DNA from 4 places in the Paenibacillus hebaui genome. Region 2 is predicted to be linked to each of the others. Evidence: riboswitches for the same ligand, from Rfam matches in the RefSeq annotation. Region 2 holds a riboswitch; each other region holds the start of a gene.

Region 1 (3,168 bases), 3.1 Mb from region 2:
TTCATCAATTCTTCACCATGCAGCCCTGTAGCAATAATGACGTTCTTGGATGTCATTATTCCAAAGGATGTCTCTATTCCCTGCACACCGTTTATATCCGTATGCAAGCGGACATCCTGTATACCTTCCATCACTCGCGCACCCATTGCCTGAGCCGACTTAGCGTAAGCTTGCGTAAGATGGACAGGAAGAACCTCGCTCTCATAAGGCAAGTAATAAGCACCATAAGTATTCCTGTTTAACCATGCTGCTTCTTGTTGAACGGAGAAACGATCCCACCATATATGCTCTGTAGACAAGATAGAAGATCGATTATTCTTGTAACTGCTGACTTCACTGTATGAACGAAAAGGGGTAATAAATCCATGCTGCTGTAACCCCATTTCCACACCACTGAGTGAGCTGATACGTTCCTTCTGCTCATGAAGTAATTCTCTGCTCTGTCGGGCAAGCTTCGCCATTACAGGTTGAGTGAATTCCTCACTGTCGGCTGCAATCATTCCGGCCGCTGCACATGAAGTCCCCACGGCAATCCGCGAGCGTTCAACCAGCAGTACATCCCGTCCTCTTGTAGCAAGCTCACATGCAATGGCACAACCGATAATTCCTCCGCCTACGATAATGGTTTCTGCATAAAGCTTACTCCGAGTAGCTGCTCCTGCTTTACTTATAGATTCTGCTTCTGGATGATATCCTGAACGATTCCGGCTACGACTTATTGCTGCATCTTTCATCGTCTCATCTCCTTAGTTCAGTTTACTTTTCTGAATCCGCTATCACCTGTCGTAATGAAGCAGCAGCCAGTTCCGGGTTATGGCTCATCCAAATGGTTGAAATCACAGCAGCGCCTTGGGCACCAGCAGATCGAATCGCAGCAATATTTTCCGGTCCAATCCCGCCAATGCCAATTACGGGAATCGATACATTGGAACATATTTCAGCCAATGCCTCCAGTCCTCTTGGTTCGCTATTTGGTTTACTATTTGAGGCATAGACATGTCCGTAAAAGAGATAATTTGCTCCACGTTCTTCTGCAACTTTGGCTTCTTCCAGAGAATGAACCGATACCCCTAGCCGAAGCCGATCCTCTCGATTTAACTCACTAGAATCATAGTCTCGTAGAGCAGCCTGTCCCCAATGCGCACCGCCGAGCAACGGATCTGGAGCAAGCCGCTCTGAGCCATTCATGATAATTTGTTCAGGCGGAACCCCTTGCGACTTCAGGCTTTGTGCCCAGTTCATCCGTTGCTCCAACGTCAGCTGTTTTTCCCGGATGTGAATATAATCCACCCATCGCCATACCTCCTTAGCTGCATTCAGAAAAGAATACCTGTCTCCTCTGCCTTGCGAAACAGCATGCAGCTCGAAGGAAGTTGTCTTCACATGTTCGTGGGATAATGACGTCTCCTTCACCCTCCTTTTGTATGATATAAGCATGATATGAAACAACTACGAAACGCCTACGAAACGACAAAAAAGCCACTCCCATAGGGGAGTGGCCGCGAATTTAAATTCAGGAATCAGCTTGAATGATGACTGCCATGCCGTACTCTATGTAATAGCAACCATGAAATGCATAGTTGTAAGCTTTAACATAGAAACTGCATGCTTCATTCTGAGGCAGGCAAAGCAATCTTCACAATATAAGTGAATTGCTGTCACACTGTCATCAACTGAAACGCGCCACTTCCCTACGCTGGTATGATCCAGATCAGGTGCAAAGGGTCCAGAATCGCATTCTTCCATCTCAGCCGCCTCGCGCGGCCCCCCTAGTGTTCATATGAAGTTGTAGCCTATGTTACCATAGACCCCTTTTTTTGTCACCGTACATTTTCGTTTGTTTCATCGTTCACTCATCACCTAAGGTGGGTTGAGTTGTTCGTTGAATCTATTATTTCTCGGACCAAGCCTCAACATCCCATGTTTTGGTGACCCAGCCCTCGTAAAACTCAGGTTCATGAGATACCAGCAGAACGGTACCTTTGAATTCTTGCAGGGCACGCTTCAACTCCGCTTTTGCCGTAACATCCAGATGGTTGGTTGGCTCATCGAACAAGATCCAGTTACTTTCACGCATCAGAAGTTTGCACAAACGAACTTTGGCTTGTTCTCCACCACTAAGCATGTTCAGCGGACGAGTAATATGTTCATTCTTCAATCCACAACGGGCGAGATGACCCCGAACTTCATTCTGGGTCAGATGGGAGAACTCATTCCATACATCTTCTATCGGAGTAATATTACCCGCCCGCACTTCCTGTTCGAAGTAGGCTGTTTCCAGGTAATCCCCTAGGAAAGTCTTACCACTAAGTGGCTGTATTTTCCCCAGAATGGTCTTGAGCAATGTGGATTTACCTACACCGTTACAGCCGACAATGGCGATTTTCTCACCGCGTTCGATGGTCATTGTCATCTTGGGTAACAGAGCATGTGAATATCCAATTTCAAAATCAATACCCTCGAAGACCGTTTTACTGCTCGCCCGGGCATCTTTGAATTTGAATGTTGGTTTGGCAGCTTCATCTGGACGATCAATCCGTTCAATCTTGCCAAGTTGCTTCTCACGGCTCTTGGCACGACCAGAAGTGGAAGCACGCGCTTTGTTCCGCTGAATGAAATCTTCCTGCTTCTTGATGTACTCCTGCTGTTTCTCATAAGCATCGATATGCTGAGCTTTATTCATATCGGCCATTTCAAGGAATTTGTTATAGTTCGCTGCATAACGCGTTAATTTAGCAAATTCCAGATGATAAATGACGTTGACGACTTCATTCATAAACTCTGTATCATGCGAGATCAGAATGAACGCATAAGGGTAATCCTTCAGGTAACGTATCAGCCACTCTATATGCTCCACATCCAGATAGTTCGTCGGCTCATCCAGCAGAAGAGCAGTAGGTTTCTCCAGCAAAAGCTTTGCCAACAAAACCTTTGTACGCTGACCCCCACTCAGAGAGGCTACATCACGATCAAGTCCGATGGCGGACAAACCAAGACCATTAGCCATCTCTTCCACTTTTACATCAATCAGATAAAAATCACCTTGCTCCAATTGTTCCTGGATATCACCCATCTCTTCCAACAACAATTCAAGCTTGTCCGGATCGGCATCCGCCATTTGATCGGTGATGGACAACATTTCTTTTTCTAATTCAAGCAAGGGGAGGA
Region 2 (3,168 bases):
GCCGGAACTGCACCAAATATGGAAGCAACCAGACCAGCGGACAGCAACAATGTCAACATTTTTTTCATAACTTCATTTCCTCCCTTATTCTCTCGTTTTTTGGTTGTGTACAAGCCTGGGCTTGTACTGGAAGTTCACCAAAGGTGCACGCTGGAGAACCACAACCTAATCCTACCAAATAAGGAAGGTAACAAGAATAATCATTAGGTCAGATGTATAATGACACAGCAAAATCCCTGTCATATCGGCATTTTTGCAACCCATGTCCCTGGATCAATATGCTGATATCAACCTCAGGTATGCTAATTTGTAACGTGCGGTACCCCTAGCTTTAATTCCCTATAATAAAGAAAGACCACTACATCTGTCTCCAAATGTGTGATCTTGAATCGCTTCAGGCTGACTGAGGTAAGATGCTTAGGCTCCAAACCGCTGGCGATATCCGCATTTCCGACATAATTCCTCCACCGCTTCCCGTTTGGAGAAACCATAGAACAGATTGTTGGCTCTTTCGCCGTCCACAATCTCCGAGAAAGACTTCTCGTGAACGTTGCCCAGGTTAATTACCCCCTCACCATCAAGACAGCATGGAACGACCGTTCCATCCACAAGCACTGCCGCCTGACTGCGAAGCGCGTGACAGAAGCCCTTGCCGTCATCTTCGGGGGCATCCAGACTCGGCCACTGAAATTCATGATCCTGATTCAGGTACACATTTGGAGCAATCTTGACACCACTGCCCGGTACCACCTTTTCCTCAATGCGGAAATCCAGGTTGAACTCCCGTTCAAGGACTTCAAGCGTTTCCCGGTTTCGGCTCATCTGGGCATTTGTAAAGTTATCCTGTGTCAGATTCCAGAGTCGGAATGAAATAATGACATTGTGCTTCACGGCTTCACGGACAAAAGACAATACGTTGCCCAAATAGCCCTCACGATCTGTTGAACCTTCATGCCCATCAAAGCTGTGTAAGGAGAAGTTCATCTGGCGCAGTGCCGGCTTGCCGAGCAATTTATGTTGGGTCTTGGGCAATAACGTGCCATTGGTCGTAATATTGACCTTGAACCCTTTTTCATGCGCTGAATCCAGTAACAGATCAATTTTGGGATGAAGCAATGGTTCACCTTTGACGTGCAAATAAATATGTTTGGTATGGGGTTTAATCTGATCCAATATATTGTTGAAGACTTCAGGGTCAATGAAATTTTTAGCTCGTTTGGTCTGCGGACAGAAACTGCATGCCAGATTACATATACTTGTGATCTCAATATATACTTTCTTGAACGTTTTCAACTCAGGGTCCCCATTCTGCTTGGGAGGGAGAACAGTCCCACCCGCATTTGTGATCCGGCCAATATGCGCCACCACTATTATATCGGGTTAGGGAGCCGAGGTAAATTTCCTTTCTAATTTTCTAACAAATGCGAGAGTTCTCGTTATGGTTCCCAAGCGGTGATTCCCTCTTTACAGTTCACATCCATGTGATATATGCTGAATACACAACTGCATATTTTGAACATTTGCACTAGGGGAGCCTTACGGCTGAGACGAATTGAACGATTCGGACCCTTTGAACCTGATCTGGATCATACCAGCGGAGGGAAGTGGAGCGGCCTTTTAAGTAAGCGGGGTTTTCTCATTTTGTTGAGAAGATCAACGACGGATATAACTTACAGACCCACTCATTTCTCCGGAAATGGGTGGGTCTTTTTGTATTTCTTTTGCAGATGTTAGAGACAAACGGTCCATTATGCTCCTGGTACCCAAATGCAGTACATACCATCTCTAGGTTACACAGGAGAAAGGAGCCTTCGCAGATCAAGGTCTGGATGTCGAAATCCTAATGCCTGCTGATACGAATTTCAAAAAAGGAGGAACTTATATGTCTTATCTGGAACGTGTTCGCACTCAAAATCCACTGGTACACAACATCACCAATCTGGTCGTTGCTCCCTTTACAGCCAATGGCCTGCTCGCACTTGGTGCGTCCCCATTTATGGCTTACGCATATGAAGAAGTTGCTGATGTTGCCAAGATATCTGGGGCGGTTGTCCTGAACATCGGCACGCTGGATGAAAGGGTGGTTCAATCCATCCGACTCGCGGGTCAATCTGCCAATGCAAATAACGTACCTGTTGTGCTCGATCCGGTCGGAGCTGGCGCAACCATGTATCGTACGGAAACCGTCCAGATGCTCATTCGTGAGCTTCGCCTCACGGTACTGCGAGGCAATGTGGCGGAAGTCGCCAATGTCATCGGTGAGCGCTGGAGCATCAAAGGTGTGGATGCAGGTCACGGCGAGGGTGACCGGATCGGAATTGCGGAGCGAGCAGCGCAGAAACTCGGCTGTGTTGTGGTTATCACTGGAAGAGAAGATATCATTACCGATGGACAAACCACATCTCTCACGAGTAATGGACATGCCCTGCTCACTCAGGTTACTGGTGCAGGCTGCCTGCTCAGCTCGGTTATCGGTGCTTTTGTAGCCATAGCCGAATCGGGGGACGATTTGCTCAGCAGCGTTGTTGAAGCACTTGCTTTCTATGGCGTGGCAGCAGAAATTGCGGCAGAGCATACCGCCCATCAGGGGCCGGGCAGCTTCCAGATTGAATTGTTGAACCAACTGGCTCAAGTGACACCTGACATCTTGGCGCAGCGGGCACAACTTCGCCAGATCAGCGGGGGTGTACAATGAGTATCGCTCAAGCGTTAACGATTGCAGGCTCGGATAATGGAGGCGGGGCCGGAATTCAGGCTGACCTAAAAACATTTCAGGAGCTCGGCGTGTATGGCATGACCGTCATTACAGCAATTGCTGCCCAAAATACAACAGGTGTACAGGGTGTTTTTCCCATCCCTTACGAGGGTATCGCTCAACAGTTGGATTCGACCGGGGAGGATTTCCAGCCCACGGCGGTGAAGACAGGCATGCTCTACAGCACCGAGATTATACGGCTGGTCGCTGAGAAGTGGCAGCAATTCAACTGGTCTAATCTGGTTATCGATCCGGTTATGGTTGCCAAAGGCGGTGCCCCGCTGCTCCAGCAGGAAGCTGTACAGGCGTTGGTTACGGAGCTTTTGCCGCATGCTCTGATCACAACACCCAATATTCCGGAAGCGGAACTGCTTACCGGGATGTCCATTACGAATCTGAGTCAACGGGAAGAA
Region 3 (3,168 bases), 490 kb from region 2:
AGTGGGTTAACCTGATATTTTAAGCCAGACTGCTGAATCACTTCGATGGCACGATCGACGTAGGGGTAGGAGTTTTCGCCATTCGGCGTTTTGGGAATGACCTGAATGCTGAGTAATGTACTTGCCATGAGAGATCACGGTTCCTTTCGGGTTAAGTTGCATGAGTTGAACCAGCTTTACACTTAACACTCCGATTGCAGTACCCTCTTCCGATCACTGTTATCCCCGGATTTCTTTAATAAATTTTAATGGAGGAAATTCGGGGATAGCATATGCTTCCGAAGAAGCTTTCTTTCAGAAAGCTTTTAGGTGAGCGCTTCGCTTCTTCAGATGGGTTCTGCACTCTTCGTTTGTGTAAAAAAGTTCAACTTAAACAATTATTATTGAGGTAAAAATTCGTTCGTATACGCTTTGGACACATCAACCTGCTCATCAAGCAGTTTTTTGCTAAACATCCAATTCGTGTAATTCTTCCATACTTCCTGCTTCTGTTCGCCCCAGCGCGGTGCATCATCCTGATATTTCGGACTCAGCCACTTCTGGCTTGCGAGTACAAGGTCCTTATCCAGATCCGGTACGGCCTTGATCAGAATGTTGGCAGCGTCTTCGGGATGTTCAATCGCATATTGATACCCTTTGGAAGTGGCTTTTAAGAACGCTTTAACCAGCTCTGGATCGTTCTGAATCGTCTTTTCATTCGTTACTAACACAGGAGTGTAGTAGTCCAGTGCTTCGGAATAATCTTTCACATACAGCATGTCGATTGGTTCTCCGCGCAGTTCGGCTTCAATGCCAGTCCAGGCGTAGAAGATCCAGGCAAAGTCGATATCACGTTTTACTGCGGTAAAAAAGTCCGCGTCGCCCATATTAATATTTTTCACTTTGGACACATCGGCACCTTCGCCTTCCATAATGGACTGCATCACGGCTTCCTCAACCGGGGAGCCCCAGCCGCCGTAGGTTTTGCCTTCGAAATCTTTGGGTGACTTAATATTCCGATCCGTTGGAGCGGCGAATCCGGACGTATTATGTTGAATGACCGCTGCAATCGAGACAAGTGGAACGCCCTGTGTACGGGCTTGGGTCACACTTTCCTGATAGCTTACGCCAAAGGGTACTTCGTTCGAAGCAACCATGGTATCCGCGCCTCCGGCACCTGGCTGTACAATCTCTACATTTAAACCTTCGGCTTTATAAAAACCTTGAGCTACGGTCGCATACAGGCCGGTATGATTCGTGTTTGGTGTCCAGTCCAGCACCACTTTAATATCCTTGAGGGCTGCGTTGTCACCTCCACTGCTATTTTCAGTGTTGCTGCTGCCGTTCTGTTCCGTGGGTGCTGCTTCCTTGCCACCGCAAGCGGTTATGGCAATCAGTGTCACACATAAGAGTAGTAGTCCTGTCATTTTACGCCATGTCATCTTTGATTCTCTCCTTCATGTTGTCCGGCCAGTGGCACGGGGTACTCCTTGGCTTCATATCCAAGCATCTTGCATAAATCGACAGATTTATACCAGCTATGATCCGGATGACGTCACTTTTTTAGCTCTCGCTAGACAAAAGAACATAAAAAAGCGCCCCGGTAATCCGGGACGCGTGCAGGCGTTAGAGGTGTGGCACTCAGCAAAGAGGCTGCGCCAATTCGATATACTCCGATTCCTACGCTGGCATGATCCAGATCAGGTCTAAGGGTCAGTATCTTGGTGGGATACACTCTCAGCCGGCCAATTCCGACTCCCCTGGGAAACTATGAAGTTACGGGCATTACTAGGTGTTATTATAGGCCAGAGGGCCATGCATGTCCAGTCAGGAACTGGATGGGGCAATGGAGGTATGTGCCGTAAAGAAAAGAGGCCGTTATACGTGAATAACGGCCTTATAACCATTTATCGTGGCGTATCGTATAGGGGGATCTGACTGAGTGCAAAAGCATCGGATTTTGGGTCATAGCCGATCTGTTTTTTCGTTGATTCCAGATTTAATCGTTTGAAACGATTATTCGAGATGCCATGTAGAATGGTGAACGGTTCGAGTTCTTCAGTCGTGATCGCTTTGTACACCAAATCACACAGGTCAGTCGGACTAATATAAGCACTCATATCACGCGCCTCCAGCGGTGGCCCATCCGGTTGAAAATCATCATATGCCCCTATGCGTATTGCAACACTTTGTAAGCTCTCAGTATAAGCAAAGTAGGAAGCGAGTGATTCGCCAAAACATTTGCTAACCCCATACAAATTACGTGGTTGTGTCGGCATGTCGGGATAGATCTGGGCATCGATAGGATACCCTTCAATTGTCTGTGCGCTACTCGCCAGAATGACTCTTCGCACGCCCTGATCCTTGGCGGCACGGAGCACGTTAAATGTACCTTTGATATTGATATCCAGTAGGGATTCATAGAATCCGGCATGCGGGGATGGGTCCCCAGCCAGATGTACAACGATATCCATACCTTCACATGCTTTCCGGCAGGCTTCTGGCTCCGTCACATCAAGTGCGATAATCTCATGGCGTGTATCTTGATACTCATTCAGTCTATCGATATTCAGATCGGTTATACGCAGATGGAATGCTTCTGATAAATAGTGGGACAAGTCTCTTCCGATTTTCCCGGCTGCTCCAGTAATTAAAATATTCATACATCAGCTCCAATTCTGCATGCAGATTCTCTGCCTATAATGCTGGTTTATCTTCATGTTCTTCATTGACGCTGGAAAAATTCAATCCATTCCTTCTCTGGTCCATAAATAAAGAAATAACGATAACCGTTAGGCAGTGTAATCATCTCTCCGTCGATAAACTTGGCTTCGGTTGCCTGGATACGTTCATACTCAGCATCAAGATCATCAACATGGATGGCAAAATGGTGCACCGTTCCTTCGGAAGGCAGCTTGTCGCTATATCCCTGAATCAACTCAATCTCGGTCTCGTCGCTTCCATTGAAGCCGAGAAAAGCGAGCTGAATGACCCCATTTGTATGGGTCACCCGATCTTTCAATTCAAGACCAACAATCTCCGTATAGAAACGGAGCGTGGTCTCCAGATCACGAACGGCAATGCCGACGTGGTCAATGCGCTTTTGAAAACTCATATTCCAAATCCTCCTTATCGTCCGTTGGTTCGTTTCTACCATTTTAAGGGATATGATAGGGCGATAAATTGGGG
Region 4 (3,168 bases), 230 kb from region 2:
TGAGACATTCAACCTAAAGCTGATAAAAATATGTTGTATGGATACTTGTCTTTTAGATAAAGCACATACAATACACCACTAAGCAAAACGGTTCTTCTCCACGATCACAGAGAGGAACGGCTTTTGCACTATTTCAGGCAGCCCAGATTGCGCTTTAATAACGCTTACGATCGCGTCCGATATTCCTCGGCCTTTTCCTGCATGCCCGCAGTTACAGCCTCAGTCTCAGACAATCCTTTGTCCGCGGCAAAAGCACGTATATCCTGCGTAATCCGCATACTGCAGAACTTCGGCCCGCACATGGAGCAAAAATGGGCTTCTTTGGCCCCTTCTGCTGGCAACGTCTCATCATGGTAGGAAAGCGCACGTTCCGGGTCCAACGACAGGTTAAACTGGTCCCGCCAGCGGAACTCGAAGCGCGCTTTGGACAGGGCATCATCCCGGCGCTGCGCGCGTGGATGGCCTTTCGCCAGATCAGCGGCATGAGCAGCGATTTTGTAGGCGATGACGCCTTCGCGCACATCATCCTTGTTGGGCAGGCCCAGATGTTCTTTTGGCGTAACGTAACAAAGCATGGACGTACCGAACCAACCAATCATTGCCGCCCCAATGGCTGAGGTAATGTGATCGTATCCCGGTGCAATATCGGTTGTCAGCGGCCCCAGCGTATAGAACGGCGCCTCTTTGCAAATCTCCATTTGCAGATCGACATTCTCCTTAATCTTGTGCATCGGTACATGCCCAGGACCTTCGATCATGACCTGTACATCATGCTTCCACGCAATCTGCGTGAGTTCCCCGAGTGTAGCCAATTCTGCCATCTGAGCTTCGTCATTGGCATCGTAGATGCTCCCTGGACGCAGTCCATCTCCGAGAGAGAACGCTACGTCATACCTTTTCATAATCTCGCAGATTTCTTCAAAATGGGTGTACAAAAAATTCTCCTGATGATGCGCAAGGCACCATGCTGCCATAATGGACCCGCCGCGTGACACAATGCCCGTCATCCGTTTGGCTGTCATGGGGATGTAACGCAGTAGTACGCCTGCATGGATTGTAAAGTAGTCTACACCCTGCTCCGCCTGCTCAATGAGCGTATCACGATACAACTCCCAGGTCAGCGCCTCGGCTTCGCCATTCACCTTCTCCAGCGCCTGATAGAGCGGCACCGTGCCGATCGGTACAGGCGAATTGCGAATAATCCATTCTCGGGTGGTATGGATGTCCTTGCCTGTGGAAAGATCCATCACCGTATCCGACCCCCAGCGTACGGCCCAGGTCATCTTCTCCACCTCTTCCTCAATGGAGGAAGATACAGCAGAGTTACCGATGTTAGCGTTGATCTTTACGTGAAAATGACGCCCAATCAGCATCGGCTCACTCTCAGGGTGATTGATGTTTGACGGTAAGATCGCTCGACCACTTGCGATCTCCTGCCGCACAAATTCCGGTTCCACACTCTCGCGAATAGCGGCGAACTCCATCTCTGGCGTAATGATCCCCTGCCGGGCATAGTGCATCTGGGTTACACAGCGTCCTGCTTGTCCCCGTAACGGCTTGCCACGCAAGCCTGGATACTCCTCGGCTCCCGCTTTTCTTCCTCCCGGTTTCAGTCCGTTGTCTTCCGGTTTAACCGTTCGTCCCTGGTATGCTTCAACGTCTCCTCGCTCCGTAATCCAGCGGGTACGGAGCGCCGGCAACCCTACCCGAATATCGGCATGAAATTCGGGATCGGTCATCGGTCCGCTCGTATCGTAGACACGCAGCGGCGCATTATGCTCCACCCCTTGGGGAGTATTCGTGTCATGAAGGGCAATCTCACGCTCTGGTACAGCGATATCCGGTCGTGAGCCCTGAATGTATACTTTGCGGCTGCCCGGGAAGGGCTGAACCCGTCCGGCCGCCCCGGTTTCCTTTTCCAACTGCTGATCCTGCTTGTCTTGTCCTATGGTTTGTTCTCCTGTACTCATCGTTCTTTTCTCCTCCTCATTATTGATCGCTTGGTTTGGTTTGCTTGCTTACGCCCCGTCCCAAATCATGCACAACCCAGAAAAGAAAGAGCGATTATACGTCAGAAGATAAGGACATCTCATTACAGGTAACATCGGCAGTTGAGGCAAACTTTATCTATCCAGCTCTGGTAACTCCACCCGTCACTTTGTCCAAAAGCAAAGCAGCTGACATCCGCTTCCGCCTGTTTCCTGTATATAAAAAAGCCGGTTCCCGAAGGAACCGGCTTATGTCCATCACCACTAATGCACCTTATCCAGGCTCCATAGCGGAGTCCATTCATAAGTCACATTATGTGGTGTTCGTGGTCGTATCGCCGATTACTTCCCTACGCTGGTATGATCCAGATCAGGTGCAAAGGGTCCGGAATCTCATGCGATTCCGTCTCAGTCCGGACAATTCGGACTCCCCCAGTAACGTTAACAAGTTGCGACTTGTATGCCGCAGTTCATATTAGATTAAACTGGCCCCCCTGGGCCATCCATTACAGAGTAGCTCAACCGGACCAGAAAAACAACCTTTATATGCCAAATTTAAAGATTAGGATAACATAAGCCCCATTTGCGTGGCTGCTTCCTTCAGCACAGGTGCGTATTCATGCAACGTCTCCTGAGACAACCGGCTAACAGGGCCGGACACTGACAAGGCCGCAGCAATGTTGCCTTTTCGGTCCATGATGGGTACAGAAACCGCAGCAGCTCCCGGCTCACGCTCCTCATAACTTGTCGCATATCCATTCTCCCTAATGTCCTTCATCTGCGCCAAAAACATTTCGGGATCAATGAATACCGGCCACTCCGACCCATTCATCAGCTCTTCCCGATCCTCTTCGGTGGCAAATGCCATGAGCACCTTGCTCGATGCACCCACCGATAGTGGGAGTCGGACACCAACCGGAGCCACGCGGCGAATTGCCTGATCACTCTGCACCGCCTGAATCCGAATCCGCTCACCGCCATCACGCAGGTATAAACTCACCGTCTCGCCCAGTCGATCCCTCAACCGCTCCATCGCAGGAAGAAGCAGAATGGCCGGGTCATCGCTACGTGACATATGGGCAGACAGCTCCCAAATCCGTATGCCAAGTCGATACTTCTCGGTCGCTGCATCCCGGATGACAAATCCTCTATCCTCCAGTGTAGCCATCAGACGATGCAC

What was found. Region 2 has a riboswitch for thiamine pyrophosphate ahead of thiM (hydroxyethylthiazole kinase). Riboswitches for the same ligand answer to the same signal wherever they lie in the genome.
Region 1: linked by a shared signal. The riboswitch ahead of ACR32F_RS18075 (thiamine phosphate synthase) and the one ahead of thiM (hydroxyethylthiazole kinase) in region 2 are both predicted to bind thiamine pyrophosphate.
Region 3: linked by a shared signal. The riboswitch ahead of ACR32F_RS02140 (ABC transporter substrate-binding protein) and the one ahead of thiM (hydroxyethylthiazole kinase) in region 2 are both predicted to bind thiamine pyrophosphate.
Region 4: linked by a shared signal. The riboswitch ahead of thiC (phosphomethylpyrimidine synthase ThiC) and the one ahead of thiM (hydroxyethylthiazole kinase) in region 2 are both predicted to bind thiamine pyrophosphate.

The regions. Positions count from the first base shown of each region.
Region 1 is NZ_CP196836.1:4,093,630-4,096,797, forward strand. Features, by position in the region: gene thiO (glycine oxidase ThiO) at 1-734, opposite strand, end outside; gene ACR32F_RS18075 (thiamine phosphate synthase) at 757-1,413, opposite strand; TPP riboswitch at 1,672-1,781, opposite strand; gene ACR32F_RS18080 (ABC-F family ATP-binding cassette domain-containing protein) at 1,892-3,168, opposite strand, start outside.
Region 2 is NZ_CP196836.1:954,290-957,457, reverse strand. Features, by position in the region: gene ACR32F_RS04255 (pectate lyase) at 1-68, opposite strand, end outside; gene ACR32F_RS04250 (radical SAM/SPASM domain-containing protein) at 418-1,293, opposite strand; TPP riboswitch at 1,518-1,620, shown strand; gene thiM (hydroxyethylthiazole kinase) at 1,883-2,695, shown strand; gene thiD (bifunctional hydroxymethylpyrimidine kinase/phosphomethylpyrimidine kinase) at 2,692-3,168, shown strand, end outside.
Region 3 is NZ_CP196836.1:461,894-465,061, forward strand. Features, by position in the region: gene ACR32F_RS02135 (MTH1187 family thiamine-binding protein) at 1-128, opposite strand, end outside; gene ACR32F_RS02140 (ABC transporter substrate-binding protein) at 381-1,421, opposite strand; TPP riboswitch at 1,639-1,751, opposite strand; gene ACR32F_RS02145 (NAD-dependent epimerase/dehydratase family protein) at 1,887-2,642, opposite strand; gene ACR32F_RS02150 (VOC family protein) at 2,705-3,094, opposite strand.
Region 4 is NZ_CP196836.1:723,195-726,362, reverse strand. Features, by position in the region: gene thiC (phosphomethylpyrimidine synthase ThiC) at 165-1,970, opposite strand; TPP riboswitch at 2,319-2,432, opposite strand; gene ACR32F_RS03240 (IclR family transcriptional regulator) at 2,551-3,168, opposite strand, start outside.